Regions from separate parts of the Marinobacter sp. W-8 genome, predicted to be linked through region 1. Evidence: predicted binding sites of a transcription regulator. Region 1 holds the regulator's gene; each other region holds the start of a gene.
The links. Region 1 encodes sigma-54, which starts transcription at its own class of promoters, with help from an activator protein. Its sites were predicted from a motif close to ANTGGCATNNANNTTGCTNT; they were not measured.
Positions count from the first base shown of each region.

Region 1 (10,243 bases):
CCATGGTTGAAGACGCCCACGGCCAGTATCGGGAATCGGATACCTTTGAGCCGGGTGATCAGGTGATTACGGTGGATACGCCGGCCGGGCGATTGGGGCTGGCGATCTGTTACGACCTTCGCTTTCCGGAGCTGTTCCGGGCCTTGAGAAAGCAGGGCGCCGAATGGGTTTGCCTGCCCAGCGCCTTTACCTGGCAGACGGGTAATGCCCACTGGCACGCCCTGATACGCGCCCGCGCTATTGAAAACCAGGTCTGGGTGGTGGCACCGGGGCAAGGGGGGCAGAACAGTAGCCGGCGCAGAACCTTTGGCCACAGCCTGATCTGCGATCCCTGGGGCAAGGTCGTCAGTGAGTTCGACGAAGGCCCCGGCATGGCTTGCGCCGACCTGGATTTAGAGCAACTACATCAGTTGCGCAGCCGTATGCCCGTGTGGGAGCACCGGCGGCTCTGATTACTGCTCGGCGTCGTCGATCCATTCCCGCAGAGCCCGGAACAGCTTCCGGGCCTGGCCGGTATTCTTACCTTTCTCGACTTCCTTGCGGGCGTTGCGGACCAGATTGCGCAGGTGCTGCACGTCGGCCACAGGACAGTAATCAATAAACTCTCCTACCACCTTGTCGCCTTCGGAAATCATCCGGTCGCGCCAGCGCTCGGCCAGATGGTGCCGGCGGGTATGTTCTTCACTGCCGGCGTGAAAGGCGTCGATGGCACGGCCAATAGCTTCGGGGTCGTCCTCCTGGCGCAATACCTTACCGATGTATTGCAAGTGCCGACGGCGGGCCTCACGCTGGGGAATCCGGCGTGATTCAATGATCGCCGCTTTCAGGGTTTCGCTGATGCTCAGGGTGGCCAGCTGTTCGTCGTTAAGGTCGAGCATGCGTTTGCCCAGATCCTGAAGCGCGTGCATCTCACGCTTCAGCTGCGATTTGCTGGGGCCAAGGTCGTCCTGGAATTCGTCGTCAAATTGGTCAGTCATGGTAGGTCACAGATTGCTCAGGCATAGAAAATGGTGGCCAGTCCCAGGAAGGCCATGAAGCCGACAACGTCGGTTACGGTGGTGAGTATCACACTTCCGGCCAGGGCCGGGTCGATGTTCCGGGATTTCAGGAACAGCGGCAAGACGGTGCCCACCAGCGCCGCTGCCACCAGGTTAATCACCAGTGCCGCCGCGATGATGGCACCAATCAGCCAGTCCTGGAACCAGACCACGGCGGCGGTGGCAACCACCACGGCCCAGAGCAGGCCGTTCAGTACCCCGGACAGAAACTCGCGGTTCAGAAGCCAGCCCACGTTGGCACCGCTGATCTGGCCAACGGCCATGCCCCGGATCACCAGGGTCAGGGTCTGGCTACCGGCAATGCCGCCCATGCTGGCCACAATAGGCATCAATACAGCCAGGGCAACGACCTTGGCGATGGTATCTTCGAACAGACCAATCACCGCAGATGCAGTAAAGGCGGTAATCAGGTTGATACCCAGCCAGACCGCACGCCGGCGGGTGGTCTTCATCACCGGGGCAAAGGTGTCCTCGTCTTCATCCAGACCGGCCATACTCATCAGGGAGTGGTCGGCATCCTCACGGATAACGTCGACCACGTCATCGATGGTAATCCGGCCCAGCAGCTTGTTGTTCTCATCCACCACCGGAGCAGAAATCAGGTCGTAGCGCTCGAACAGGGTGGCGACCTTGGTATCGGACAGCGACACCGGAATTGGTTCAATGTCCGTGTCCATCACTTCCCGCACGGTAGCGGCGGGGTTGGATACCAGCATCCGGGTAATGGGCAGCATGCCGATAAACTCGTCCCGGCGGCTGACCACAATCAGGCTGTCGGTCATCGGGGGCAGGCTGCGGTGCCGGCGCAGGTAACGCAACACTACGTCGATGCTGATGTCCGGTCGCACCGTGATGGTGTCGGTGTTCATCAGGCCGCCGGCGGTGTCCTCCGGGTAAGCGAGGACTTCCTCTACCCGCTGACGATCCTGCTCGTCCATGGTGTCCAGTACTTCCTGGATCACCGTGTCCGGCAGTTGCTGAAGCAAGTCGGCCAGGTCATCCGACTCGAAATCTTCCAGAATGTCCGCCAGTTCCTGTGCGTTCAGCTGGCTCAGGAAATAGCTACGGATGTCGTCGCCAAGGTACTGGAGGACTTCCCCTTCCAGCTGCTTGTCGACCAGGTTCCACAGCAGGGCCCGCTGGCGTGGTGGCGAGGATTCCAGAAGGTGAGCAATATCGCTGGGGCTCAGACCGCCATTCAGAATGCGGGCCACCTGCTTGAGGGCACCACTGTCCAGCGCTTCACTGAGTGAGCGAAGACGTTGGCGGGCCTGGCTTTTTTCCAGAATATCGGTCATTGAACCACCTGCGATCAGAAAACCTTTGCATTATAGCGGAGTTAGGTGGCACACGTGAGAAAGGATTGTAGGTGAATGACGAAACCGGAGGTTATTCCCCTTCACCAAAATAATCGTCAATCAAGGCAGTCAGGGCATCGATGGCGTCCTGTTCATCCGGGCCATCGGCAACCAGCTCCACTTCGGTGCCCTGGCTGGCAGCCAGCATCATCACCTGCATGATGTTCTTGGCGTCTACGTCCCGGCCTTTGCCCCGGATTCGTACCTTGCTGTCAAAGTTCGAAGCGGTGGCCACAAGCTTTGCTGTGGCCCGTGCATGCAGGCCCAGTCTGTTGATGATGGTGATGGAGCGGCAAATCATAGGCGCTCAGATTTCTCCCCGGGCTTGGAGGTGCGGCAGTTCGGTGTGGCGTACCTGCACATTGCGGTAATGATCCCGGAAATAGCGCCCGAGCTGCTCACACACATAAACCGAGCGGTGCTGACCACCGGTGCAGCCGATGGAAATGGTCATGTAACTACGATTGCTGTCGGCAAACGAGGGCAGCCAGGTGTTCAGGAAGCCGGTAAGGTCATCCACCATCTGACGGGTCAGCGGCTCCCGCTCCAGAAAGTCAATAACCGGCTGATCAACACCGGTATGCTTGCGCAGGCTGGTGTCCCAGTACGGGTTGGGCAGGCAGCGTACGTCGAAGACGTAATCCGAATCCACCGGCACGCCGTGCTTGAAGCCGAAGGACTGGAACAGCAGAGCCAGTTCCTGATCCTTGCGGCCGGCTACGCGCTGCTTGATCATGTCGCGCAACTCGTACATGGAAAGGCCGGTGGTGTTCACATACAGGTCGGCCAGTTTTGACAGGGGTTCCAGCAACTGCTTTTCGTTGGTGATCGCCTCCCGCAGCGAAGTCTTGTCATCGCTCAGCGGGTGTTTGCGGCGGGTCGCGTGAAAGCGCTGCAGCAGAGACTGCTCGTCGGCATCCAGGAAAATGATTTCAAGCTCGACACCGGTCTGCTTCAGTTGCTGGTAGATGGTTTCAAAATTGGCCAGCTCGGCAGAGAGGTTGCGGGCATCAATACTGACGGCCATTTTCTTCAGCCGGCCCGGTGCTTCCTGGGTGGCTGCCTCCCGGGTCAGCGGGAACAGCAAACCAATGGGCAGGTTGTCGATGCAGTAGAAGCCCAGGTCTTCCAGTACATGCAGGGCTGTACTCTTGCCGGAACCGGATCGGCCACTGACGATAATCAGCTTCATGGGGCTGTTACTCCTTCAATCTGCCTGGCAGCCTGTCAGACGTCAGGCTGATCTCAGTGATGACTTTCCGCCATACGCTGGTAAAGGGTAGCGGCGTCTTCGCACTGGCGCAGCCGGGCGCAGAACGTGCTGTCATTGAACCGTTCCGCCAGCTGGCTCAGTAGCTCCAGGTGTTCACTGGTGGCTTCTTTGGGGACAATCAGCGCAAACACCAGGTCCACCGGCTGGTTATCGATGGCATCAAAGTCTACCGGCTCCTCCAGGGTCATCAGCACGCCGATGACGCGGTCCAGGCCGTCCAGCCGGCAGTGGGGGATGGCAATGCCTTCGCCGATGCCGGTGCTGCCCAGCCGTTCGCGGGAGACCAGATTGTTGAAGATCTGGGTGTCGCTGAGAATTTCATCCTGAAAGTGAATCCGTTCAGCGATGAACTCCAGCACACGTTTCTTGCTTGAGGCCGGCACCTTACACAGGGTCAGTTCAGGGGCAAGAATATTGTCGATGGTCAGGGATGGCTCGCTCATGGATCGACTGCATGTCCGTAAAAAAAAGGCTGCGGCCGGTTAGCCCCGCCGCAGCTCGTTTCATGAAACACCCGGTAAGGTTCGCGCTTCAGCGACCGCCGTTACCGTGCATCCGGTCTACGTTCTTTTCCTTGTGCTTGAGGATCTGACGGTCCAGCTTGTCGACCAGAGCGTCGATTGCGGCGTACATGTCCTCATTTTCTGCCTTTGCGTGAATCTCACCACCAATCACGTGCAGCGTGGCTTCCGCCATCTGGCGCACCTTCTCGACCTCCAGGGTGACCTGGCAGTTACTGATGTGGTCGAAGTGACGCTCCAGCTTCTCGAACTTGGTGTTGACGTAATCCTTCAGAGCGGGAGTCAGTTCTACGTGATGGCCTGAAATGTTGAGTTGCATAGGCGTCTCCTGTTGTCATACTGCCGGCGTGCTTGCCGGCTTGCATGCCAGTGCATCTTGCACCAGCGAAAGTTTAAACCAGGCGTTTTCGTTCGTTCGAGGGAGGAATATGCATGGCCTCCCGGTATTTGGCCACGGTACGCCGCGCCACGTTGATTCCCTGTTCCCCTAGCATGGCTGCAATTTTGCTATCGCTCAATGGCTTTTTCGGGGTTTCCTCGGCAATCAGCTTCTTGATCATTGCCCGGATGGCTGTAGACGAGCATTCGCCGCCCTCGGCGGTGCTGACGTGGCTGGAGAAAAAGTACTTCAGCTCGAAAATACCGCGGGGCGTGTGCATGTACTTCTGGGTGGTAACCCGGGAAATCGTGGACTCGTGCATTTCCACCGCCTGGGCAATGTCAGACAGGATCAGAGGCTTCATGGCTTCTTCGCCCTGATCCAGGAACCCTTGCTGGTGTTCAACGATGCGGGTGGCAACTTTCAGCAGGGTTTCATTACGGCTTTGCAGGCTCTTGATAAACCATTTCGCTTCTTGCAGCTGGTCGCGCAGGTAGGTGTTATCGGCACTGCTGTCAGCCCGGCGGATCAGTGACGCGTAGCTGGCATTCACCCGGATACGCGGAGCGATTTCCGGATTGAGTTCAACCCGCCATCGGCCTTCGTGTTTGCGTACGATAACGTCCGGGATAACGTAATCCGGTTCGGCCCGGTCCACGACATCGCCAGGGCGCGGGTTCAGGCTCGTGATCAGGGCCAGTACCTGTTTCAGCTGGTCTTCCTTGAGCCGGCTGCGGCGCAACAGCTGTGCGTAGTCCCGGTTGCCAAGCAGATGCAGGAACTGGGTAACCACCAGTCTCGCCTGGCGCAGCCAGGGGGTATCCGGTGGCAGCTGGTTGAGCTGAATCAGCAGGCATTCCTGGAGATCCCGAGCGAACACGCCTGGCGGGTCGAAGTGTTGCAGGCGGTGGAGTACCGCTTCCACTTCGTCCAGTTCCAACGGGTCTTCTTCGGTTTCGTCCAGCAGGCCTGCGTGAATGTCCTCAATGTCAGACGTCAGGTAGCCGCGCTCATCCACAGCATCCAGCAGCGCGTGGGCAATGGCCTGATCCCGCTCGCTCAGAGGCGTCAGGTTCAGCTGCCACTCAAGGTGATCCTGCAGGGTTTCGGTAGGCGAGTTCCGGGTTTCGAAATCCGATTCGTGCTCGTCTTCGCCTTTGCTGGCCGGAGCCGGGGCAGACTGGTAGATGTCGTCCCAGGCGGTATCCACTGGCAGATCATCGGGAATGTTGTCCGGAATATCGTTCTCGGACGACCAGTCAGGGCCGTTCTCGGTTTCGTCCCAGTCCGGGCTCGCGTCCTGGTGGCTGTCGTCCTGGTTGGCCTCAGAGCTGGAAGCGTCACTGTGCTCGTGCTCTTCGCGCTCGTCGCCTTCAGCGTGCTCATCGTCCTCTGAGGTTTCCAGCATTGGGTTGGATTCCAGCGCCTGCTGGATTTCCTGCTGGAGATCGAGGGTAGAAAGCTGTAGCAGGCGTATGGCCTGCTGCAGCTGGGGCGTCATGGTCAGACTCTGGCCCAGCTTAAGCTGTAATGAGGCTTTCATAACCATGGCTCAAGATCCATAACTCGTGGGCATCCCGGTTGTTGCTTTGCCGGCGCACAGGCCGAAAAAAATGTTGTACGCTGGTTACTTGCCATTGTCTGTGAACAGTATAAGCAAGTTTTTTGCCGAGTTTACTTGCTACAGATCATCAAAACAATCAGACCTCGGATAAACCCAGTTTTATCAGGTCAGAGCCGGAACTCATCACCCAGATATACTTCTTTCACCTGCTGGTTTGCCAGAATGGCTTCGGCATTGCCGGAGGCGATGATGTGGCCGCCGGAAACGATGTAGGCATTCTCGCAGATGTCGAGGGTTTCCCGAACGTTATGGTCGGTAATCAATACGCCAATACCTTTATCCCGCAGGTGCCGGATAATGTGCTTGATGTCACTGACGGAGATAGGGTCTACGCCCGCGAAGGGTTCGTCCAGCAGGATAAACGCGGGCTCCATGGCCAGCGCCCGGGCGATTTCAACTCTGCGGCGTTCGCCGCCGGATAGCGCCATACCCACGCTGTCACGGATGTGAGTAATATGAAACTCTTCCAGCAACTCTTCCAGCTTGGCCTCCCGTTCCGCCCGACTCATGCCTTTGCGGGTTTCGAGGATGGCCATGATGTTGTCCCGCACGGTCAGTTTGCGAAACACGGAGGCTTCCTGGGGCAGGTAACCGATGCCCTTGCGGGCGCGCCCATGCATTGGCAGCGGGGTGATGTCCTGGGTGTCGATGGTGATCCGGCCGTGATCCGCAGGCACCAGGCCCACGATCATGTAGAAGCAGGTGGTCTTGCCGGCGCCATTGGGGCCGAGCAGGCCGACAATCTCTCCGGAGCGAATTTCCAGAGAAACGTCCAGTACTACTTTTTTCTGCTTGTAGCTTTTTGCCAGATTACTGGCCCTGAGAACTGCCATCCGAACCTTTCCCGTCACTGGATTGAGCTGAATTACGAGGCTGAATCACCATTTCCACCCGGCCGGAGCCGCCGTCGGATGGCGTGCCGCCTTCCGCAGTAACAACGCGGCGAACGGTGTCGTAGTGAATGACGTCGCCCCGGAATACGTTGCCGTCTTGTTCAATAACGGCCTGGCGTTCAAAAATAACCAGGTTTTCATCGCCAGACCAGGTGATGTTCAGGGCCTTGGCATCGGTCGTGCCTTCGCCTTCCTGGCTGGGTTGCCGGTAATGGGCGGGGTTGCCGGCGGCTTCAATCCGGCTGACACCCTGTTGGTTGCGGTAAAGTACCACCCGATCCGCGTCCAGCCGGGTTTCGCCCTGAATCAGTTCGACAGCGCCGGTGTAAACGGCCGTTCCGGCGCTTTCATCCAGGCGGGCCGAATCTGCACTGACCTTTATGGGGATATCGGAATCCAGGTTGAATGCCGATGCCGGGCCGGCCAGCAATGCCAGAGCCAGGAGTGCTGGCCGGCAGAAAGATCGTTTACCTGACGGTTTCATATTGTCCCTCTACCCGGGAGTTGAGTTCGAGAATGCGTTCGTTGATCCAGGCTTTCATGCCGGTGGAGCGGGTGACGCCGAAAGGCTCGGTGATGGTCACCGGCTGGTCGGTGTAGACGGTGCCGTTGCTGTTGTCCAGGGTCAGTGCCTCGGTCTCCAGAACGGCTTCGCGGCCTTCGGCCTGTCGGGTCAATCGGACGTTCCCCGTAAGTTCCAGCTTTTCATTGTTCTGCTGAAGGCTACCTTCATTGGACTCGACGAGCCAAGGGTCGGGGCTGCCCTCACTGAAAAGTCGGGCTCTCGGCGTATCCAGATGAGCCGTGCCGGTTGCTTCAAACTGCTCAATTCTGGGGCTTTTGAGATCAATCTGGAGGTTCCCTTGCTCATCCCAGGCGCGGTATTGGCCGCCGATCACAAAGCCGTCGGGCTCGGCGGGCCCCCGTAGTTCGCTGGCGGCATTCCGCGAACTGACAGGCTCGTCACTTTGCCACAGCAGAAAAACGGTTGCTGTTACGGTGGCGGCAAGGGCCAGGGCTGTAATCCGCCGTTTGCCGCGATCGCCGAAAAGCCGCTCGGTGATCATGCTGGCTCATCCAGATAGGGGGCAAGCGTGTTGTCCAGGTGCCCTTGAGCCCAGAGCAGAAGATCGCAGGCCTCGCGCACAGCGCCCTGTCCACCGTGGCTGCGGGTACAGTAGTCGGCGTGTTGCTGAACCAGCCAGTAGCCGTTGGGTACCGTGATGCCAAGGCCGGCAAAACGCAGCGCAGGCAGGTCGGGCAGGTCGTCGCCCATGTAGGCAATCTGCTCCGGCGCAAGGTTCATATCCCGGATCAATTCCAGCAATGCGATTTTTTTGTCTTCGCGACCCTGCATCAGGTGCGGGATGCCCAAGTCCGACATTCGTCTTTCCGTAAGAGGAGAGCGTCGTCCGGTAATCACCGCCACGGTGATGCCTGCCTGCATCAGTTGTTTCAGGCCCAGGCCGTCAAGAATGTTGAAGGCCTTGAGTTCATCGCCGCTGGCACTGAAATAGATGCGGCCATCGCTCATGATGCCGTCCACGTCCAGGGCGATCAGGCGAATGTCCGAGGCTTTGGCCTTCAGGGCTGCGTCCCAGTGGGTTTGTAACGGATGCGCTGTCTGAGTCATCAAATCACTCCGGCCCGGAGCAGGTCGTGCATATTAATGGCGCCCACCAGGGTGCCGTTGGCGTCGGTAACCGGCAAGGCGTTGATCTTCATTTCTTCCATGATATTCAAGGCTTCTGCCGCCAGGTGGTCTGCCCGGATGGTTTTGCCGTTGCGGGTCATCACGTCCTGGATGGGGGTAGTGTGCACATCCACGGATTTGTCCAGGGTCCGGCGCAGGTCGCCATCGGTGAAGATGCCCGTCAGGGTGCCGGCGGCATTAACGACCGTGGTCATACCTAGGCCCTTGCGGGTTATTTCCAGCAGTGCCCCGCTCAGGGTTGTGCCCTCGGCAACCTGAGGAATCTGGTCACCGGTGTGCATGATGTCGGATACCCGCAGCAGCAGGCGGCGTCCAAGGCTGCCGCCAGGGTGGGAAAACGCGAAATCCTCGGCGCTGAATCCCCGGGCTTCAAGCAGCGCTACGGCCAGGGCATCCCCCATGACCAGGGTGGCGGTGGTGCTGGAGGTCGGGGCCAGGCCCAGCGGGCAGGCTTCAATGGCCACGCTGACATCCAGGTTGGCAACGGCCTCCTGTGCCAGTACGGAATCGGGTTTGCCTGTCATGCTGATCAATGGTGCGCCCATGCGCTTGATCAGAGGGAGAATGGTGACCACTTCGCTGGTGCTGCCGCTGTTGGATATGGCGATGACCACATCCTGGGGTGTTATCATGCCCAGATCGCCATGGCTGGCTTCGCCGGGATGAACAAAAAAGGCGGGCGTGCCCGTGCTGGCGAGCGTGGCGGCAATCTTGTTGCCGATGTGCCCCGATTTGCCCATACCTGTCACCACAACCCGGCCTTTGCAGGCCATGATGACCTCGCAGGCGCGGCTGAAATCACCGTTTATACGGCTTTCCAGCGCTTCAATGGCTTCGCGCTCGATGCGGATTGCCCGTAGGGCCGAGTTGCAAAAGTCCTGGGTGTTGAAGGTATTTGATTCGGTCATGTCGGCTGGCTGTCTGCTCGATCTGGGATTTGAGGCCGAAGTATATCACTTCTGGTGCCCCCGGCTCGCCTGCATCAGGGATTCTGATCATTGCCATCAAGACATTTTACGTTGCTTTAATTGAGGTCTGGGAGAGCTTGTCATAATGTAGGCGCTCCTTGAAAGGGATGGATTATGGAGTCATCTGCGTACATAACACTTAGGGATGTGGTGTTTTCCCGTTCCGGGCGCCGGATTTTTGATGGAATCAGTCTGGATATTCCCAAAGGGAAGGTGACTGCCATCATGGGGCCCAGTGGTACCGGTAAAACCACGCTCCTCAGGCTCATCGGAGGTCAGCTTCGCCCGGATTCCGGCCAGGTGAGTGTGGCAGGCCATGACGTGCCCCGGCTAAAGCGCAAGGCGCTTTACCAACTGCGCGAAAAAATGGGCATGCTGTTCCAGAGTGGCGCGCTGTTTACCGATCTCAGTGTCTACGAGAATGTCGCTTTTCCGCTGCGTGTGCACACGTCGTT
Region 1 is NZ_CP172297.1:2,632,232-2,642,474, reverse strand. Features, by position in the region: gene ACF8YQ_RS12240 (carbon-nitrogen hydrolase family protein) at 1-452, shown strand, start outside; gene yjgA (ribosome biogenesis factor YjgA) at 453-977, opposite strand; gene mgtE (magnesium transporter) at 995-2,356, opposite strand; gene ACF8YQ_RS12225 (HPr family phosphocarrier protein) at 2,448-2,717, opposite strand; gene rapZ (RNase adapter RapZ) at 2,724-3,608, opposite strand; gene ptsN (PTS IIA-like nitrogen regulatory protein PtsN) at 3,662-4,132, opposite strand; gene hpf (ribosome hibernation promoting factor) at 4,221-4,529, opposite strand; gene ACF8YQ_RS12205 (RNA polymerase factor sigma-54) at 4,603-6,132, opposite strand; gene lptB (LPS export ABC transporter ATP-binding protein) at 6,321-7,046, opposite strand; gene lptA (lipopolysaccharide transport periplasmic protein LptA) at 7,024-7,590, opposite strand; gene lptC (LPS export ABC transporter periplasmic protein LptC) at 7,574-8,173, opposite strand; gene ACF8YQ_RS12185 (KdsC family phosphatase) at 8,170-8,739, opposite strand; gene ACF8YQ_RS12180 (KpsF/GutQ family sugar-phosphate isomerase) at 8,739-9,728, opposite strand; gene ACF8YQ_RS12175 (ATP-binding cassette domain-containing protein) at 9,903-10,243, shown strand, end outside.

Region 2 (10,243 bases), 1.8 Mb from region 1:
GCCCAGCGGCTATCATTGCCGCCCTAAATTAGCACTGGTCGAGTTTTAGCCAATCTGACCAGGGATCGAGCCCGTACGGCACTGGCCGACGGAACAAATTGAAACCGAATCTATCAGGTAGGTGATTTTCGAATGCCAGCTGTTAAAGTGAAAGAGAATGAGCCGTTTGACGTAGCACTGCGTCGCTTCAAGCGTTCCTGCGAGAAGGCCGGTGTACTGTCTGAAGTACGTCGTCGTGAGCACTACGAGAAGCCGACCGCTGTTCGTAAGCGTAAAGCAGCTGCTGCCGTTAAGCGTCATCTCAAGAAGCTTCAGCGGGAACAGCGCAAGTTCGAGCGTCTGTACTGAGTTCAGGCGCGCATCGACTGCACAACTGATTGCCGGAACGGCGTTTCGCCCCACCCGGCAAGCTGAAAATGCCGCCGAGGCCTGGCTTCGGCGGCATTTTTGGCTATGGCGAAAATGCCTTCGCACCCGGCACCCCGGCTGAAGTGGAGCCACCATGAGCGGATTGATCCCTCAACGCTTTGTTGAAGACCTGCTGGATCGCATTGATCTGGCGGAGCTGATCGGTTCGCGCATCACGCTGAAAAAAGCCGGAGCCAACTACAAGGCCTGCTGTCCGTTTCACGACGAGAAGACGCCATCATTTAACGTTCGACCGGACAAAGGCTTCTATCACTGCTTTGGCTGTGGAGCCCATGGCGATGCCATCAGCTTTGTTCGCGAATTTGAGGGCCTGGGTTTTACCGAAGCGGTAGAAGAACTGGCCAAGCGTGCCGGGCTGGAAGTGCCGTACGACCGAGCTGCCAAACAGGAAATGCAACAGGCGCGGACACTGACCGATGCCCTGGAGTTTGCCAACCGGTTCTATCACTCAGCACTGACCAGTCAGCAAGGCGGTTATGCCCGGGACTACCTGAAGCAGCGGGGACTGGATGAAAACATTATCCAGCAGTATCAGATTGGTTTTGCACCGGGCACCGGCACGGCACTTTACGACGCCGCCCCGAAGGATCTTAAAGCACCACTGATTGAGACCCGCACGGTGTCGGACCAGTACGGCCGCCCCAGGGATCTGTTCCGCAACCGGGTTATGTTTCCCATCCGGAACACCCGAGGCAAAACCATCGCCTTCGGCGGGCGCACGCTGGGCGACGACAAGGCCAAGTACATTAACTCGCCGGAATCGGACGTTTTCCACAAGAGCCGGGAAATCTACGGCCTGTTCGAGGCCCGGCAAGCCATTCGACAACTGGACAAGTTGCTGGTGGTCGAAGGCTACATGGATGTGATTGCGCTGGCCCAGCACGGCATCCATTACGCGGTGGCGACTCTGGGGACGGCCACCAACCAGGACAGCCTGACCGCACTGCTTCGGCACGTTCGGCATATCGTGTTCTGTTTTGACGGCGACCAAGCAGGTTTTCGGGCAGCGGACAGGGCCATGGAGAACGCCCTGGAGCTGATGGCAGACGGGCTGCACCTGCAGTTTCTCATGCTGCCAGAAGGCGAAGACCCGGACACACTGGTGCGCAAAGAAGGGCCGGACGCATTTCAGAAGCGTATTGAGGGCGCCACACCCTTCTCACGCTATCTGTTTGATCGGCAGAGCGAGGGCCTTGATCTGCAGTTGCCCGAACACCGAGGCGAACTTCGGGCACGAGTTGAGCCCTTGCTGAACAAGATGCCCCGCAGCACGTTGCGGGACGCCATGTGGCACGAAATGCTGCGCCTTTGCGGCGGCCGCAACCAGTGGCAGAACCGCCAGCAGGGCCAGAATTACAAGGCACGAGGCTGGCGCGGTGAAGCCCAAAGCCGGCCCACGGAAGAGCGGATTGACGTAAAACTCAGCAAAGACAGCACCTTGTGCCTGGCCTTGCTGGAAGCACCGGAACTGGCAACCGAAGTGAAAGCTCTGGCAGACAGCACCCGGCAGCTTGAACGCGCGGGGCGTTTTGCCCGCTGGTTACTGGAAGAAAAAATTCAGACCCGCAAGACACTGGTCGCGGGGCTGGCCACGAACAAACAGGCCAGGGACAGGTTTTACAACCTGTTTGACGAACTGGAGCACATACCGGCCCGGGAAAGCACACTGGCGGCTGCCAGAGAGCTGTTAAGCCCGAATGAAGAGGCCGCGCGCCAGCAGAGGCTGGCAACCCTGCTCCGGAACCTGGCACAGCTTTCCCCGGAAGAACGGGAGGAGCTGCGAACGCTCAGCGCCGGTACGTTAAATCCGAAGGCTGAAAGCTGAGGACTTGAAACCTGTTGCCCTGATCACCATCTAACCATTCGGTGGCAGCGCAACCGAGCGACAGCTATAATGGCTGTTTAACTTTTTTCCTTTTTAAAAGCGAGTTCACAGGGTGTCTATGTCAGGCAATTCGCAGAAATCACGTTTGAAAGACCTCATCGCACGAGGCAAGGAACAAGGTTACCTGACTTACGCCGAGGTAAACGATCACCTCCCGGAAGATATCGCAGATCCGGATCAGGTTGAAGACATTATCCGGATGATCAACGACATGGGTATCCAGGTGTGCGAAGAGACACCAGACGCGGATACCCTGCTGATGACCGAAGGTGACTCCACTGCCGACGAAGCTGCTGCCGCCGAAGCCGCTGCTGCTCTTGCCGCCGTTGAGACCGACGCTGGCCGCACCACCGATCCGGTGCGCATGTACATGCGCGAGATGGGCACCGTTGAGCTGCTGACCCGCGAAGGCGAAATTGTCATCGCCAAGCGCATCGAGGAAGGCATTCGCGATGTCATGGCCGCTGTAGCACATTTCCCGGGCACCGCCGGCACCGTGATTCAGGCCTACGACCGCATCATCGAGAATGAAGGTCGCATCAGCGACATCGTCACCGGCTTCCTCGACCCGGACGACGCCGAGCCGTTCATGGGCGAAGACACCAGCACCGAAGACACCTCTGCTGATGACCGCGATACCAGCAGCGATGACGACGATGACGACACCTCCAGCGAAGACGACAACGACAACGGGCCAGATCCGGAAGAAACCCGGCTGCGCTTCGAGCTGCTGAAAGAGAAGCTGGACGCTGCCGAGAAGGCCTTGGCCAAACACGGCCGTGGGCACAAGAAAACCCAGGAAGCCCTGAACGAACTGGGCCAGGTTTTCGCCCCGTTCAAGCTGGCCAACAAGGCGTTTGACGAGCTGGTGAACGTCGTTCGTTCAACCAACGACCTGGTCCGCGAGAATGAGCGCGCCATCATGCAGATCTGTGTACGCGACTGCAAAATGCCGCGCAAAGACTTCATCAAATGGTTCCCGGGCAACGAAACTGATCTTAAGTGGGCCGGCGAAATTGCCGCCACCAAAAAGCCCTATGCGGCCGCTATCGGTGAGCGTGTGGACGAAATCGTTCGCCTGCAGAAGCGCATCCAGAACGTTCAGACCGAAGTAGACCTGGACGTAGCCGACATCAAGGAAATCAACCGCCGAGTGTCTATCGGTGAGGCGAAAGCCCGCCGCGCCAAAAAGGAAATGGTTGAGGCCAACCTGCGTCTGGTTATTTCCATCGCCAAGAAATACACCAACCGCGGCCTGCAGTTCCTGGATCTGATCCAGGAAGGCAACATCGGCCTGATGAAGGCGGTGGACAAGTTCGAGTACCGTCGTGGCTACAAGTTCTCCACCTACGCTACCTGGTGGATTCGCCAGGCCATCACCCGCTCCATCGCGGATCAGGCTCGCACGATCCGGATTCCGGTGCACATGATCGAGACGATCAACAAGCTCAACCGCATCTCCCGCCAGATGCTGCAGGAGATGGGTCGCGAACCCACGCCGGAAGAGCTGGGCGAGCGCATGGACATGCCGGAAGACAAAATCCGCAAGGTGCTGAAGATCGCCAAAGAGCCGATCTCCATGGAAACACCCATTGGTGACGACGAAGACAGCCATCTGGGCGATTTCATCGAAGATATCCAGGCTCTGTCGCCAGTGGATTCTGCCACCGCTGAAGGCCTGCGCGAAGCCACCCGCTCCGTGCTGGCCGGCCTGACCGCTCGGGAATCCAAAGTACTGCGCATGCGCTTTGGTATCGAGATGAACACCGACCACACTCTGGAAGAAGTCGGCAAGCAGTTCGACGTTACGCGGGAGCGTATCCGTCAGATCGAAGCCAAGGCCCTGCGCAAACTGCGGCACCCTTCCCGCTCCGATCACCTGCGCGGCTTCATTGACGACCAGGGCAACGGTTAATCCCCAAGACAGTAGCGGGCGCCACCCCTCGTGGGTATAATGGCGCCCGTTTTCTTTTCCGGGCCTATAGCTCAGTTGGTTAGAGCAGGGGACTCATAATCCCTTGGTCGCTGGTTCGAGTCCAGCTGGGCCCACCATCTCCCAAACTCCTGTCCAACTTATTTACACATACGCCTCCAACCTTCTCTTAAACACTGCCCAACCCCCTGTTTTAACGTCAAATAATCCTATTGGCACGCACTGTGCTGAAAGTCAGACGTAAGTACAGATCGCGGCTTCGCCGCATTGCGTTCAGGGCTTGCCCTGAGAGAAGGTGAAAAATGAAACAGATTACAAAGCAGATAACACACGTTATTGCGGCTCTGGCATTAACCTGGTCTGCTGGGGCTATGGCCCTGATCCTTGGCCCCGCAGACGCCGACAAAACTGTCGACGTAGGCCCCCCAAATCCAGCGCTTGACGCCGGTGACGTTGCAGCCCTTTTTGGAACGTCCGACCTCACTTTGCTTTACAAGTCCAACTACGAAGGCCCGGAAGAAGGCTCCTACCAATCCTTCTACTCCACCAGTTTCACCGGAGACCCTAACAACGCGGTGATCAGCTGGGATGGCCCGGACTACATTGTGTGCCCTGAGTGCTATCTGGTTGTCAAAGACGGCAACGAGCCACAATACCTGTTCAACATCGGCAGCTGGAATGGCCAGGACGTACTGGATCTTCAGGGCTTTTATCCGAACAGAGGCGCCATTTCTCATGTAGCGATCTTTGGCAAGTCCGTTCCTGTACAGGTTCCTGAGCCAGGAACACTGGGCCTGCTGGGACTTGGCATTCTGGGCATGCTCACAATCAGAAGAAAGTTACAAAAAACCGCCTGAGTGTCGATATTTTTTACATGCCACTAAAGCTCCCCTTGGGGAGCTTTTTTTGTGCCCGTTCACAAAACCGCAAACATTAAGTAACAGAAATACACAGAAGCCCACCTTTTAAGCTCATGAGTTTTCAGCCGTTTTAGACAATTCTTGAGGTACGTGGTTCTACCGACACCCTGTCGTGTCAAAAATGCCAACGTCCCGATCTGACAAGCCTCATACACTAAAACCTGAACAAGCGTACCAGTCCTGAAAGGAATCCCTCGGGACTGAGCACAAAAACAATGAGTGAACGGAGTGTATACATGGTTCTTTCCCCCCGATTCTCAGTACGGGCGGTATCCCTTGCCGTTGCAGCAGTTTCCGCCTCCCTGTCCATGCCCACCAGTGCCAGTATGGGCAACCTGGGCACCAGTTATGGTGTAATGCCGGTCGATGTGGCCACCGCCCAGTCCCTTTCGATGTTCAATGAGCAGGTTTCTGCCACCTACTACAATCCGGCAGCACTGACGAAAGATCCTCGTGGCGAGCTTACGGCGGGTATCCTTCATTCTGAACAGGAGCTGCGCTCCGATAATCCCAACGCCAGCGGGGACATTGTCTCCGACTCCCCGAGCCAACACGTTTTGATCGGCATGAAGACCAACCTTGGGTCGCTCACCCGGTTCGGGCACCCCATCTATCTCGGGTTTATTGCGGGCGTGGAAAAGTACGGTAAGGAGATGCTGGCTTTCAGCTCTGAAACCAGCGAGAGCGGACAGTTCCTGCAATACGGGAAAGAACCTTTGTTCCTTAACATCGGTGGTGCAACCCCGATCTGGCGCGGTATTTCCGCCGGTGCTTCGGTTCGGGTAACGCTCGAAGCGACCGCTAATCTTGATGCCGTCTCGACGCTGGGCGGCGAAACCAGCCGTGAGCGCCTTGCGGTCAATGCCGAGCCTTCTCTGAAGACGATTCTGGGCACGAACATCGATCTGGGCAGCACATTTTGTCCTGAATCTGACTGTTTCCTGAACGGATGGGAAACGGCGCTGACCTACCGGACGAAGTCATCGGCCTCAACCACAGTCGACTCCAACATCATCGTGACCCAGACCATCCCGGATCCCGGGCTCAGCCTGGCTGTGACGACCATCGACTCATTCCAGCCTGAAACAATCGCCATCGGCACCCAATACTCGGGTGACGGCTGGCGCATTGGCGGTAGTATCGAACAACAGAACTGGTCGGAACTGGAAGACGAATTCAGCGGCGACTCCATCAAGGATCAGGGTTCCGTGGCCTCCGGAAACCGGATCGGTTTCGACGACATCCTGATTCCTCGCCTCGGCGCCGAATATCAGTTGAACAAGAACTTTGCCATTCGTGGCGGTGTTGCCTACGAAGAGTCTCCCCTCAAAACCACCCGTAATCCGGAGCTCAACTACCTGGATACCGACAAACTGGTGGTTGGCCTTGGTATCAGTGCCACTTACGACCGCACCCGCCTGCTCGCCTACCCGGTGCGGCTCGACCTGGGCTATCAGTACCAGCAACTGCAGGAGCGCGACTTCACCCTAGTTGACTACGACGGTGACGAAACCAGTGTCACTGCCGATGGTGATATCCACGTATTCAGCGGATCCATCACCCTGAAGTTCTGAGGAGGCTTGCCATGAAGTACAACAAGACCCTGGCACTGATTCCGGCCATTTTGCTGGCCGCCTGCGGCGGTGGCGACAAACAGTCCATTGACGAAAAACCCAGACCCGGCTCGATGGTCTATTCCTTCCCGATGGATGGGCAGGCTGATATCAGCCCGAAAGCCGACATCGTGCTGCGCTTCTCTCATGCGATTACCGATGATGAAGCAACCCTGCAGAACAAGATCACCCTGCAGAGTAACGACCAGCCCCAGCCATTTACCGTGACCTTGATCGATAATGGCAAAAGTCTGAAGCTTGAGCCTGCTAACCCGCTTGCGACCGGCGAAGAATTCACCGTAACCTTCCAGGAGCCGCTGGCCGCCGAGGGCGGCCGGCAAATCACTACTCCGAACGCGACAGGTGATGACGGCATCCAGTTCGCAACCCGTGGCGCCTATGTGGGTCTCGCGGGGCTGGCCAACACCGCAGACACTTTCGACATTGCCTGGCAAGTACCCGCCAGCGACAGCCCATTCCAGGCCATGAATTTTTCGACCTTCCGGTTTGCCATGACGCAACCGGTCCATCCTGAATGGCAATCACTCGGCGGCAGCATTCAGCTGCTGGGCGCCAGTGGTGAAGAAGTTCCGGCCACTGTACTCGTCAAAGGCAACCGCATTACGGTCGACCCCTGCGTGACCCCCGAACCGACGCAGTGCGGCAGCAAGCAGGATATTCTCAATGCTGGTGAAACCTACACCCTGCAGCTGACCAACCTCGCCAGCCTGACGGACAGCAGTGAGGAGAACCGCTTCACCGGAGAATTCACCTTTACCCCGAGAGACACCGGGCCAACGGTTGTGTTGCAACAAACTGCCGTAGATTCCGGTAACGGAGGGCTGATCTCTGTGCTTAACGGCCAGGCCCTCAATGCCGTAACGCTCAACTCGGTACTCCAGGGCGAAGCCGGCCCCTCTCAACAAACCGGGGACCTGTTTGCCGAGCTCGCCTACGCCCCGGCGTTTGACGCTGATGAAGCACTGCCCCTGCGCATTCCCAAAGGCAGCGTGCTGGAAAGCACCAGCCTGAACGTACTGGTGGGTGGCAAGGTGCAGGTTCTGGATGCCGCGACCGGCGAAGACCAGCAAACCGGTACCATCAAAGTGACCATGCTCTCGGATGCCTCCGGTTACATGAGCCCGAACCAGTACACCGACGATATCAATGCCCCGCGCCATATCACCCTGTTCATGGACGTTTCCATGAACACGGAGGCAGCGCAGCCGAATGCCGCGCTGTCCCAGGATCTGATGGGGGTTGAGCTGCGCGGTATCGCCCTGGTTCAGGACGGCGTTCTGACCATCGATGCCATCGGCATGGTGGAACCAAACCTGCTGGGCCAGGAATACACCGATTCCACTATTGCCTTCCACCTGCAGGCCGCAACCGATGCCGACTCGGTTCTCGATGCCGAAAACCTGCGGGAACTGGATGCCACACCACCCAGCCTGGTGAGCTGGATGCCCGGCCCGGAGAACGCCGTTCCGCCAACCCGTCAGTCCATGCAGCGCCCGGGCGACCCGATTATTCTGTTCTTTGATGAGCCGCTTGATCCGAAATCAATCGAAACTGGCATCACGGTGTCGGAAAACGGCACCGCGATTGACGTTCAGCATGCTATCGACGGCACCACGGTAACCCTGAACAAAGCCGGCGGTCTGGAGCATGGCAAAACCTATGATGTGAGCGTCAACGGCGTCTCCGATCTGGCCGGGAATGTCGTCGCCCTGGATACGCTGACCTTCTCACTGGATCCCATCGAAGGCAACAACGTTGAGGTTCGCCCGCCACTGGCACTTACTACCTATCCCGGTTTCCCCTGCGAAACGAATCACAGTGCACTGGACCTTGCCAATGGTGTGCTTGGCCAGTGCTATGACGTAAGGGGCGACGCCTACAACGGAGGACGGGAAGCGACAGTCGACACCATGCCGGTAAGTGAAATGCCGGCGGATCGGCCCATTACCGTGGTTTTCTCAAAATCGATGGATATAGACTCCTTTATTCTCGGCCAGACCTTCACCGTTGAGAAAGTGACACAGGCCGGTATCGGCGCGGGAACTGTGAGCGTTGTCGAGAGCGTGCCCGGACGGCTAGAGAAAAACACTCAGCGGGTGCGGTTCTTTCCGGATCAACCCTGGGAACCCGGTGCTCACTATCGTTATACCCTGGCATCCTCAGAGAGCTCGGGCGCCTGCTCGGCCGGGAGCTACAGCGCAATCTGCGACACCGATGGCCTGGCTCTGAAAACGGATCTGCTCGAGGGCCTGAACGACCCGGATGGTGGAAATGATCCGCTGGTGATCTATTTTACTGCCACAGAAGCGGTCTCGACGGTATTCACACCGCTGAGGAACCTTCCCATTCGCGATACCAACTCGAACTTCCTGATTGACTGCAATCCCTATGACAGCAGCAAGGGTAACCGGGCATTTGAGAATACCGACGACTGCCTCGAGCCGTTTGCCCATGAAGGCAGTGATGCGGAGGGGTGGGCCCCCTCTGCCAACGCAACCAAGCTGGCCGTTCGCAATCAAACAGCTCAAGCCAGCGCTCTTGCCGGTGGTAGTGTACCGGCGCAGGTCGGTTGTGACGCTGGCGAAGAGATCGCCTGCCCTCGCAGCAAATTCATTTACCAGACCTACGCCCTGAACACCGAGGTAAAAGGCCCCGGCACCTATGATCCTGACCCAACCGTTGAGGGTGATGAGATCGAGGGCATTCTTGTGGATCTTTATCCAACACTGCTCGCAACCAGCTCCATCAGCGTTTTCACCAAGATTAAATTGATAAAACTCATCCCGCTGCAGGAAGAGACAGTGACAAACACCCAGGTTCTCAGGATGCGTTACGCGAAAGATGACCCTTCGTGCACCGGCAGCAACTGCGCGCGCAACTCACTCATTCCCGGGGTGATCGCTGAAGGCGAAAATGGACAGCCAGTGTTCATCACCAAGGCAGACCTGCTGCTGGACGCTCCAGACATGGTCATTCCACTGGGCGGCACCCATGATCTCTATGGGCGGCCATTCACTCTCGACCTCAGAGGAGACATCACCTTCTTTGATGACGGGCGTATGCAGATCGAGCAACGTAATGTGAATTTTGTTGGTAATGCGGATGAGCTCCTGGTTACGGCCAACACCGCAGGCATTGAGGATATCGGTCTAGTGACCATAAGGTTACCTCTGGAAATTCCAGTCGGTGGCACCTACCTCAACTTCATCTCCAACCCGGTCAAAGACCTACCGGCTCAGTACGAATAGAACACGGGTTACTCAGGTCTACCCTCCTCAGGCCAGTCTCCGGACTGGCCTTTTTTGTTGGCCTTTTGGGGCCACAATCGCAATCGGTTTTTCATTCCGGGTCGTTTTCCTGATAATCTGGTTGCAATATGAAACCCAACAACAAGAATTCCGGGAGAGCCTGCATGGAAAACGGTGTCCACTACCGCACATGC
Region 2 is NZ_CP172297.1:503,708-513,950, reverse strand. Features, by position in the region: gene rpsU (30S ribosomal protein S21) at 133-348, shown strand; gene dnaG (DNA primase) at 503-2,254, shown strand; gene rpoD (RNA polymerase sigma factor RpoD) at 2,373-4,229, shown strand; tRNA gene ACF8YQ_RS02265 (tRNA-Ile) at 4,290-4,366, shown strand; gene ACF8YQ_RS02260 (PEP-CTERM sorting domain-containing protein) at 4,550-5,104, shown strand; gene aupA (alkane uptake protein AupA) at 5,404-6,741, shown strand; gene ACF8YQ_RS02250 (Ig-like domain-containing protein) at 6,753-10,049, shown strand; gene ACF8YQ_RS02245 (molybdopterin-dependent oxidoreductase) at 10,214-10,243, shown strand, end outside.
Region 2: the regulator sigma-54 is predicted to act here: its motif matches at 4,459-4,478, upstream of ACF8YQ_RS02260 (PEP-CTERM sorting domain-containing protein).

Region 3 (10,243 bases), 510 kb from region 1:
TACATTCGTCCGTCTGCAGTCGCCTATACGGTTTATGCCAGGAAGGTGCCCCGGGGCTCTTTGAATGCGCGTCTGCCGGATTTTGACGAGACTCAGTGCCTGGAAGATTGAAGTCTGTCTGCTTTTTCCTGTGAGCTTTGTCACAGTGATACATTTCGTTGCCGAGTGAAAATCTGAGTTACGACTTGTTGCGCTTTGGTGACGGTTCGCTACCAAATAGTAATGGTGTCTTGCCGTTAACGTGGCAAACTGGGAACTGTCAAAGAATCCCTGTTCCTGAGGTGTCTAGTGGGCGTTCGTCAGAAAAAAATTGCGGCACATGATCTTGAGATCGGCATGTTCGTGTCTGATCTTGATCGCCCCTGGCATCAAACACCGTTTCCTATCCAGGGCTTTTACCTCCGTTCCGAAAACGATCTGAAAGCCGTTGTCTCCCACTGTAAGTGGGTGATGGTTGATGTGGCGGAAACCCGCGAGGAAATCACCTTCGGGCCCGACAAGGTTCGCCCCTTTGCCCGACGCTCTAACACCCGTGCGGGTGGTCGTGAGGAAATGCAACTGGCGCCACTGAGTATTCGTGAACCGGTTGTTTACAAGAATGATGTCCCCCTTCGTAAAGAACTCAAAGCATCCCGCAAGCTCCTGAACGATGCGGAATTGGCATTAAGCCGTATGTTCGAGACCGTTCAGGACGATCAGGTGCCGGATCTGCGCCCGGCTGCGGACGTCACCCGCCGCATGGTAGAGAGCGTCGTTCGCCAGCCGAACGCGCTTTTGTGGTTGAGCCGCACCCGCCAGTATGATGATTTTGTGTATCGGCATGCCCTGAATACCGCAGTATGGGCCCTGGTGTGTGGCCGGCAGCTAGGATTGAACGAAGGGCTCCTGAACCATCTGGGAGTGGGGTGTCTTTTGTCGCAGGTGGGTAAGACCGCATTGCCTAAAGAGATGCTGGCCCGAGAGCACCGTCTATCCACTGAAGAATACGCGACTTATCGCACCTATGTTGAACGTGGTTGTCAGATGCTGGAAGGCGCGGGTCTCTCCAGAGCCGTTATGAGCGTGGTTCAGGGGCACCGAGAGCGACACAATGGTTCCGGCTTTCCACAGGGAATTCGTGGCGACCGTATCCCGCTGCTGGCAAAAGTTGCAGGTATTGCAGAATTCTTTGAGTCTTTGATTGCGCCCAGGGATGATCAGGATCCCATGACACCGGCAAAAGCGGTATCGCTGTTGTACGATATGCGCAATATCGAATTTCAGGAAGATCTTGTTGAGGCTTTTATCCAGGGCGTGGGCGTGTATCCGACCGGTACTCTGGTGGAGCTTTCTGATGGCCAGCGTGGCATTGTGGTATCCCACTCACCGGGAAGGAGGCTGTGGCCCAGCGTGATGGTCATGCAGGACGCCGAGCATCGGCCGCTGAAATCCGCAAAGATTGTTGATCTGGCCCGGCACAATGAGTCCCGAGGCGCCTCGGAGTTACTGACCGTGCGCGAGTGTTTGCCTCACGGCACCGAGGGCCTGGACCCGGCTGGCTACGATGTAACAGGTGCCGAGTCCCGTTGGTCCCTGGGTAAACTGATTAATCGATAAGTATGCGTATCTGCTTGCGCACCCAGCGATAGGTGCCCTCCGGCCGGAAGTTCACCAGAATTTCTGATTCACCGCCTGTGCGGCCGTCGACCACGTACTCCACTTCTGCCTCTTGCCAGCTTTCGGCGTTAACATAAACGTCGGTTGGGCGTGTGCTTTGGGCCTGCAGCTGGGCCAGTTGAGCGTCCCCCCTGATCTTTTTGACTTTCACGGACTGGATGCTGGTGTCGCCGGCGGCGTGTGTGGCGTCTTCCGGTGACAGGTAGTACTGCCTTGATAACTTCCGGGTTATAGCGGCGAGCTCTCTGCGAAGGTAATTGCGGGCCTGTTCGTTGTCGAATTCATCCATGTTGCGCACAGACTGGAGAATTCGTTCCCGGAGCGCCTCCAGATCTTCCTTGTAGTCGACATCAGGATCCAGCTCACCATCTACAGGGCGGTCATCGGCGTTGTCGATTTCCTCCTGGGTTGGCGGCTCACCGCACAGTGGGTCGTCTTTCGGGTGGAAGCAGATCTCCGCCAGGATCAGGTTGGCCGGCGAATTCTCGGCGGTAAACTCGCCGATGCTGACATTGAAATCTATGGTGTTCGGCAGGTTAGGATCATCAAGCGCCTGGTTGAGCTGGTTGATGACTCGCTCGCGGATGTCGATGCCCTCGTCGTCGTCTACGTTCTCGGTCCAGTTCAGGGCCAGAAGGAAGCGGGACAGGTTCATCAGTGTGTTGTTCTCAAACAATAGCTGTTCACGGACCTGGTGGCTGTTCAGTCCTTCATCGTCAACGGCCGGGGTTTGCAGGGCCGCGCGGGTGTCTTCCTGAAATTCCAGGAAGGTCACGTATTCCCTTGCCGGAATCCCTTCTGCGATAGGGAGATTGCCTACTTTGACCGAGAGTGTCTCGCCGGGGTAATAGCGGAACTCGCCACGTGTGTTGGTCTTTCCGGACTGACTGGCAGTCTGGTAGGTCAGCCCACCAACGCCCTGGAAATGAATTCGCCCGGTGCGGGTATCGTCGGATCCGGAGCTGCTGCCACTATCGAAGCAGCCGGTCAGGGCGATGGCTGCAGAGAGTGGCAGAATAAAGCGGGTGAGGTGAACGAGTTTCATGGCGTTTCGTACAATCCCTTCGCGTTGACCTGGAGCATCCGGTGGCCGGTGTCCGATTTGTAAGTTGTTGTAACCGCATTATAGGGATGGCACTTCGGCTATATCGGGAATCCTGTCGCAGTTTGAGGGTTTGGGGCACCTGGCTTTAATTGGCTTCGTCCCTTGAATTTTCCGGCGTTGCCTCAATCAAATAGCTCTCTATCTTTTTAGCTCCTCTGGAGCCCGGTTTCTGAACAACGGTGGGGTGTATGACCTACGCACTGGACATTGAAGGGCTGACCAAGAACTACAGCGATGGTTTTCAGGCCCTCAAAGGCATTGATCTGCACGTTCGGGAAGGCGATTTTTTCGCCTTGCTGGGCCCAAACGGGGCCGGCAAGTCGACCACTCTTGGGATTGTTTCCTCTCTGGTAAACAAGTCGGGCGGCAAGGTCAGAGTGTTCGGCCATGATATCGATACAGACCTCTCAAGCGCCAAGCTCTCCCTGGGTGTGGTTCCACAGGAATTCAATTTTAACCAGTTCGAGAAGGTGGAAGATATCGTCACCACGCAGGCTGGTTATTACGGCATACCCCTGAAAACCGCACGGGTGTCTGCGGAAAAGTATCTGAAGAAGCTCGGGCTCTGGGACAAGCGCAACACACCGGCCAGGATGTTGTCCGGTGGTATGAAACGCCGCCTGATGATCGCCCGGGCACTGGTACATGAGCCCAGATTGCTGATTCTTGATGAGCCGACGGCCGGTGTGGATATCGAATTGCGTCGCTCCATGTGGCAATTCCTGGAGGAGATGAATCGTCAGGGGACTACCATCATTCTGACCACCCACTATCTGGAGGAGGCGGAAGCCCTGTGCCGCAACATTGCCATTATTGATCATGGGGAAATCATCCGGCACACCAGCAAGCGGGAACTGCTGCAACAGCTCAGTGTAGAAACCTTTGTGCTGGATACCGAGCAGCCGTTAGAAAAAGCCCCTGAGCTGACTGCATTCAAAGCCAGCCTGGATGACGATGGCGCGCTCGAAGTAGAAGTTGCCAAGGGACAGGGTTTGAACGCTCTGTTTATCGAACTGGAGAATCTGGGTATTCGTGTGCTGAGCATGCGAACCAAGGCCAACCGGCTGGAAGAGCTGTTCGTTCGCATGGTCGAGGAGAATGCCCGGGAGGCAGAGAAAGCCAGCGAGGTGACAGCATGACACCGCAAGCACTGTGGACAGCCTTTACAACCATCGTTACCCGCGAGGTTCGGCGCTTTACCCGGATCTGGCCGCAGACGCTGTTGCCGCCGGCCGTCACGATGACGCTGTATTTTATTATTTTTGGCAACCTGATTGGTTCCCGCATCGGTGAAATGGGCGGCTACGACTATATGCAGTTCATTGTGCCGGGCCTGATCATGATGGCGGTGATCACCAATTCCTACTCCAATGTGGTGTCGTCGTTTTTCTCTATGAAGTTCCAGCGCAGTATTGAGGAATTGCTGGTGTCGCCGGTGCCAAACTGGACGATACTGGCGGGCTATGTGGCTGGTGGTATGGCCCGGGGTCTGAGTATCGGCCTGATCGTCACCTTGCTGTCGCTGGCATTCACTCAGTTAAGTATCCATAACCTGCTGATGGTGGTTATCACGGTGATTCTCACATCGGCATTGTTCTCTCTGGGCGGCTTCATCAACGCCATGCTGGCGACCAAGTTTGATGACATTTCCATCGTCCCGACCTTTGTGCTTACTCCGCTAACGTACCTTGGGGGTGTGTTCTACAGCATCGACATGCTGCCGTCGTTCTGGCAGGGCGTGTCCATGGCGAATCCGATCCTGTATATGGTTAACGGTTTTCGCTTCGGCATACTGGGTGTTTCGGACGTTAATCCGTTCGTGTCTCTTGGTATGATTCTGGTTTTCATCGTCTTGCTGGCGGCGGTAGCCTTGCGCATGCTTGCCCGTGGCAAGGGCATTCGACACTGATTAAATTCCGGAACTGATATGGCTCTTGATAACGCGCCACTGGGCAAGTCCAGTGAATACCCTGATCAGTATGATCCGTCTCTGCTGTTCCCGGTGGCCCGGGAAGAAAACCGCCGGCGAATCGGCCTGGACGATGGTCGCTGGCCCTGGTTTGGCGAGGACATGTGGCAGGCGTGGGAAATCTCCTGGCTGAAGCCTGGCGGTGTGCCGGCCGTGGCCTGGGGAGAAATCCGGTTTCCTGCGGCATCGCCTGCCATTATTGAGAGCAAATCCCTGAAGTTGTATCTGAACTCTCTGAATCAGGCGGTGTTCTCGTCTCCGGATCAAGTGGCCGAGACCATTACCCAGGATCTTTCGAGTGCCTGTGGTGCGGCGGTGGATGTGACGCTTCTGAGTGTGGATGACTCAGCGCCTGCAATCGGCCGGCCCGAAGGATACGAGTTGATCGATGATGAAACGCTAGAGCAGGTGGCCTACGACTATGCGCCTGAGTCGCTGACAACCAGCGAGCCAGTGGTCAGTGAAGGCTTGAGCTCACACCTTCTGAAAAGCAACTGTCCGGTGACCGGCCAACCCGACTGGGCCACGGTCCTGATTCGCTATTCCGGGAGGAAGATTGACCGGGCAGGGTTGCTGCGCTATATCGTGAGCTTTCGTCAGAAACAGGATTTTCACGAACACTGCGTTGAAACCATCTTCACTGACTTGATGGCGAGGTGTCAGCCGGAATCCTTGATGGTGTGCGCCCGCTACACCCGCCGTGGTGGCCTGGATATCAACCCCTGGCGCAGCACATGTGCTGAAGATGGTCCGGGGCCGCGGCTGGTTAGGCAGTAGCAGGCTTGGCTATTCGGTATCGTCTTCCTGACGCAGTCGGTCGGCTGCGTCTTCGAGAGCGCTGAGTATGGCTTTGCGCTCCCGTTCGGTGACCTTGTCGGAATCCAGGTACATGGCAAAGCCGCTATGCTCGTGTTCCAGGAAGCTACGGTGCGGCCCCATGTCGCGCCGGAAATCCACCACCTCGTAGATGGGCACCGGCTTACCGAAGCCTTTTACGGTAATCTCGCCCTTGTCCCGGCACATAATGCGGTCTTTGATCAGCGAGAAGGTCTCATACGACACCAGAATCTCACCTGGTTCCGCCAGGGACTCCAGTCGGCTGGCGAGGTTCACTTCCTTGCCGATAATGGTGTAATCCATCCGGTTTTCGGCGCCGAAGTTACCAACCGTGGTGTAGCCGGTACTGATGCCCATGCGGATTTCCAGGGGCGTCTTGATGCCCTGGCTGCGCCATTTCTGGCGCATGATCTTCATGTGTTTGCGCATCTCGATGGCCATGGACACACACGAGAACGCATCTTCTTTCTGGCCGCGACTGGTCGGATCGCCAAAGAACACCATGATGGAATCGCCGACAAACTTGTCGATGGTGCCGCCGTATTTCAGGGCGACCTCTGACATTTCGTTGAAGTAGTGATTCAGAAGCTCGGTAAGGGCTTCCGGCTCCATCTCCTCCGACAGTTCAGTAAAGCCTTTTATGTCTGAGAAAAACACTGCGAGTTTCTTGCGCTGGGTTTCAAGCCGAACATCCCGTTCCCCGGTAAAGATGGACTGCCAGACCTGAGGCGACAGGTATTTCGAGAGCTTGTGGGACAGGGCGATGGACTGTTCCCGCTGGTTCTGAATCTGGGTCTTTGCCAGCAGCAGGGCCCGGGCCTGCTGGTGTGAGTAATAGGCGGTAACGCAGATGTACGTGCCTGTGGCCAAAATGGCGACGATGCTGGTGAGCAGGGGGGCTTCCAGATCGGCGGCGGTGCCGGTTGCCGCCACTGTGGCGGCCATGGCGGCCGACATGAGCGCTGTGCCGAACAACCATTGCCTGACGCCGCCCACGATCAGACAGCTGAACATCAGCATCAGGACAACCGATACCGACGGAATGGCGATTAATCCGATCAAACCAATAAAGCTGCCTCCGATTATGCAGTCGAGGAACAGCATTTTTTGCCGAATCCGGGCTGAACGTCGCAGGAAGGTTCGCCGTGTAAGCACGTGCGCGAGATGAGGCCAGATCAGAGCGCCAGCCACCATCCAGAGAAGCAATTGGTGAAACACATCCTGAAGGACACCCGTGACAATAATGGCGGCAGTGGCGGTGTAGGCCAGTATCCGACCGTTGTAATCGGGCATCGGTGGAATCGCCACCGTGTGGTCGTAGATGTCGCCTTGCCCCAGCTTGCCGGTATTGCCGGTTACGCTGCGTAATTCAGCGGGTGCGCTCATCATTTTCAGAACCGGATCCTTCCGATAAGTATGTCGCTCATTGTATGCTGCCGATTCTTTATAATTGTTGGTTTGAACTACGACTAAAGATTAACAGCATTACGTAGAACTCACAATTCATCGGGGCCGCTTCCGGCCCAACCGAAAATCATGCAACCAATCAACAGCGAGACTGTATGAGTTCGATAACCCGTTTTATTCTGGATCGTGCTTCGGAGCCCCGTTTGCAGGCACCGGCACCACCGGTGTCTGTGGTTGATCAGGCCTTCCGGTGCGCGGCCCGGGCCCCGGATCATGCGTTGTTGAGGCCCTGGCGTTATCTCGTGGTAGAGGGGGAAGGCCTGGCAGCTCTGGGCGACCTGTTTGCTGAATGCTGCCCGCCGGAGGCTTCGGATAAGGAGCGTGAGAAGGCCCGGAATGCTCCGGCTCGTGCACCCATGATTATTGTCGGTATTGCGTCCCCCCGTCACCATCCGAAGGTGCCGGAGGTGGAGCAGGTGATGTCGGCAGCGGCCGGTATGAGTTTTATCTCCCTGGCGCTGAATGATGCCGGCTACGGCGCCATGTGGCGAACCGGGCCTGTGGCTTATCGTCCGTCGCTGCATGACGGTCTTGGGCTGGTGCCAGGCGAGTCCATTGTCGGTTTCCTCTATACCGGTACCGTTGCCAGTGAAAAACCATCGGTGCCCCGGCCGGATACCAAAGATTATGTCTCAAGGTGGGCCGCGCCAGGGCGCACTTCCCCATGGGAAGTCTGAGCCTCGATCAGCGGCAAGTTCGCCTGGGGAAACCCGTTGCCGCCCTCGTTGCGTTTAACCGGAATTTGCCGCTCATTAATTAGACAGCCCTCTTCGAAGCCCGCATCACAGCGGGCTTTTTCAATTCTGGCACTCTGCTTGCTTTAATCACTTCAGAACGCAAAACCGGCAAGTTCACAGGTTCAGCCTGGTCGGTGCAAAGATCTGGAGGCAGTAATGGCAATTACATTCGACAAAGCGCTCGGTATTCATGAGCACGCGCTGCAGGCGCGGGTCAAGCGGGCCGAAGTGCTGGCGAACAACCTGGCAAATGCCGACACTCCGGGCTACAAGGCCCGCGACGTGGATTTCCAGGCGATGATGCAGAAGGCGCAGGATTCCATGACGGGCTTTGGTATGACCACGACCCACAGCGGCCATATGGACACCTCCAGCCCCGGCGCTGACGGCGAGCTGCTGTACCGTACCCCGCACCAGCCATCAATTGATGGCAATACCGTGGATGCGCAGGCCGAGCAGACCCGTTTCATGCGCAACGCCATGGATTATCAGGCCAGCTTCCAGTTCCTGAGTAGTCGGTTTTCCGGCCTGACAAAGGCGCTGAAGGGCGAATAAGCCGCAGTTCGTACGAGATTGAAGGAGATTGTCATGTCACTGGGTAACATTTTCGACATCGCCGGTTCCGGCATGACCGCACAGTCACTGCGGCTCAACACCACCGCGTCTAACATTGCCAACGCAGAAACCGCCAGTTCGAGCACGGATACAACGTACCGTGCCCGCAAACCGGTGTTTGCCGCTATTCAGCAGGCCATGCTGAACCCTGATCAGCAGGGATTTGGAATGGGTTCCGAAGAGTGGCCCGGGGCCGGCGTTCGCGTTGAGGGGATTGTCGAGAGCGATGCAGAACTGCAGATGCGCTATGAGCCGAATCACCCCGCCGCGAACGAGGAAGGGTACGTTTACTACCCCAACGTGAACGTGGTTGAGGAAATGGCGGACATGATGTCGTCGTCCCGCAGTTTTCAGATGAATGTGGATGTCATGAACACCGCCAAATCCATGATGCAGCGAATTCTGACACTGGGTCAGCAGTAACAAGTGAGGATTAAGCCATGAGTGCAGTGAATTCCGCAGCCGCCTCAGACGTGCTGAGCCAGTACCAGCTGAACCAGGAGGGCAAGACCCCTGGTGGCAACGAGCTGGGTAAAGACGCGTTTATGGAGCTGATGCTGGCGCAGCTCAAGAATCAGAACCCGCTGGAGCCGCAGGACAACGGCGATTTTATCGCGCAGCTGGCCCAGTTCAGTTCTCTGGAAGAAATGCAGAATCTGTCTGGCAGCGTCGATGATGTTGTTGGTCAGTTCCGCTCCAGCCAGGCTTTGCAGGCCTCAGCGATGGTGGGAAAAACCGTGCTGGCACCCTCCAGTGTGGGCATTCTGGGTAGCGAAGGCGAGATAACTGGCACCATTCAGGTGCCGGCTTCCACGGGTGGGCTGCGACTGTCGGTCATGAATCAAAGCGGCGAACTAGTTCGCCAGATTGATATGGGCAGCAGCCAGGCTGGTGTGGTGTCGTTCCAGTGGGATGGGCAAGACGGCAACGGCAATCCTTTGCCGCCCGGACCCTACTCGATCGTCGCACAGGGCTCCTATCCCTCCGGGTCAGAGCAGCTGGCGACCATGGTGAGCGCCAATGTCGACAGTGTGTCGCTGGGGCAGGGTGGTTCCATTACTCTGAATCTGGCCGGAATGGGTTCCATTCCGCTGTCTGAAGTCAAACAAATCAACTGATCCGGTGTCAGACCAGGAGGTATAAGTCATGGCATTTAACACAGGTTTGAGTGGTCTGCGCGCCGCTTCGGTGGATCTGGATGTCACCGGTAACAACATTGCCAACGCCAGTACCGTGGGCTTCAAAAGCAGCAAGGTACAGTTCGGTGATTTGTACGCCAGTGGTTTCCTGAGTGCCGGTACCAATCCGATTGGCGACGGCGTGCGGGTGCAGGACGTAAAGCAGTCATTCGGTCAGGGCAATATCAGCTTCACCGATAACGGCCTGGATATGGCTATCAGTGGTGATGGCTTCTTTATTCTGAATAATGGCGGTGAAATCCGTTATTCCCGGGCTGGCCAGTTCGGGATTGATAAAGAAGGTTATGTTGTCAATAACCAGAACATGAGGGTTCAGGGTTACACCGCTGATGATGATGGCAACCTGTCTGGCATTCGTGGTGACCTTCAGATTGAAACCGACAACCTGGCGCCCCGACGCACAACGAATCTCCAGACCGATCTGAATCTGGATTCCCGGGAATCGGTGCTTGAGCGTCGCATAAGGGATTTTGATCCGATTGAGCTTGGGCAGCTTCAAGGCGCTAGCTTTACTTTCGGATATTCGGACGGAACCAGTCCCTACACCGTGCCGCCAATCGACGCTTCGGCGTCCGCCAGTGATGCCGCGATTGCGATCAATGCCGCGCCTGGAGTAACTGCAACCGCGACGACGACTGCCCTCATGGACGCTGCGTTG
Region 3 is NZ_CP172297.1:2,127,148-2,137,390, reverse strand. Features, by position in the region: gene ACF8YQ_RS09960 (hypothetical protein) at 1-111, shown strand, start outside; gene ACF8YQ_RS09955 (HD-GYP domain-containing protein) at 289-1,596, shown strand; gene ACF8YQ_RS09950 (organic solvent ABC transporter permease) at 1,586-2,701, opposite strand; gene ACF8YQ_RS09945 (ABC transporter ATP-binding protein) at 2,950-3,900, shown strand; gene ACF8YQ_RS09940 (ABC transporter permease) at 3,897-4,670, shown strand; gene queF (NADPH-dependent 7-cyano-7-deazaguanine reductase QueF) at 4,689-5,507, shown strand; gene ACF8YQ_RS09930 (adenylate/guanylate cyclase domain-containing protein) at 5,517-6,956, opposite strand; gene ACF8YQ_RS09925 (nitroreductase) at 7,130-7,711, shown strand; gene flgB (flagellar basal body rod protein FlgB) at 7,928-8,326, shown strand; gene flgC (flagellar basal body rod protein FlgC) at 8,360-8,809, shown strand; gene ACF8YQ_RS09910 (flagellar hook assembly protein FlgD) at 8,827-9,504, shown strand; gene ACF8YQ_RS09905 (flagellar hook protein FlgE) at 9,533-10,243, shown strand, end outside.
Region 3: the regulator sigma-54 is predicted to act here: its motif matches at 7,837-7,856, upstream of flgB (flagellar basal body rod protein FlgB).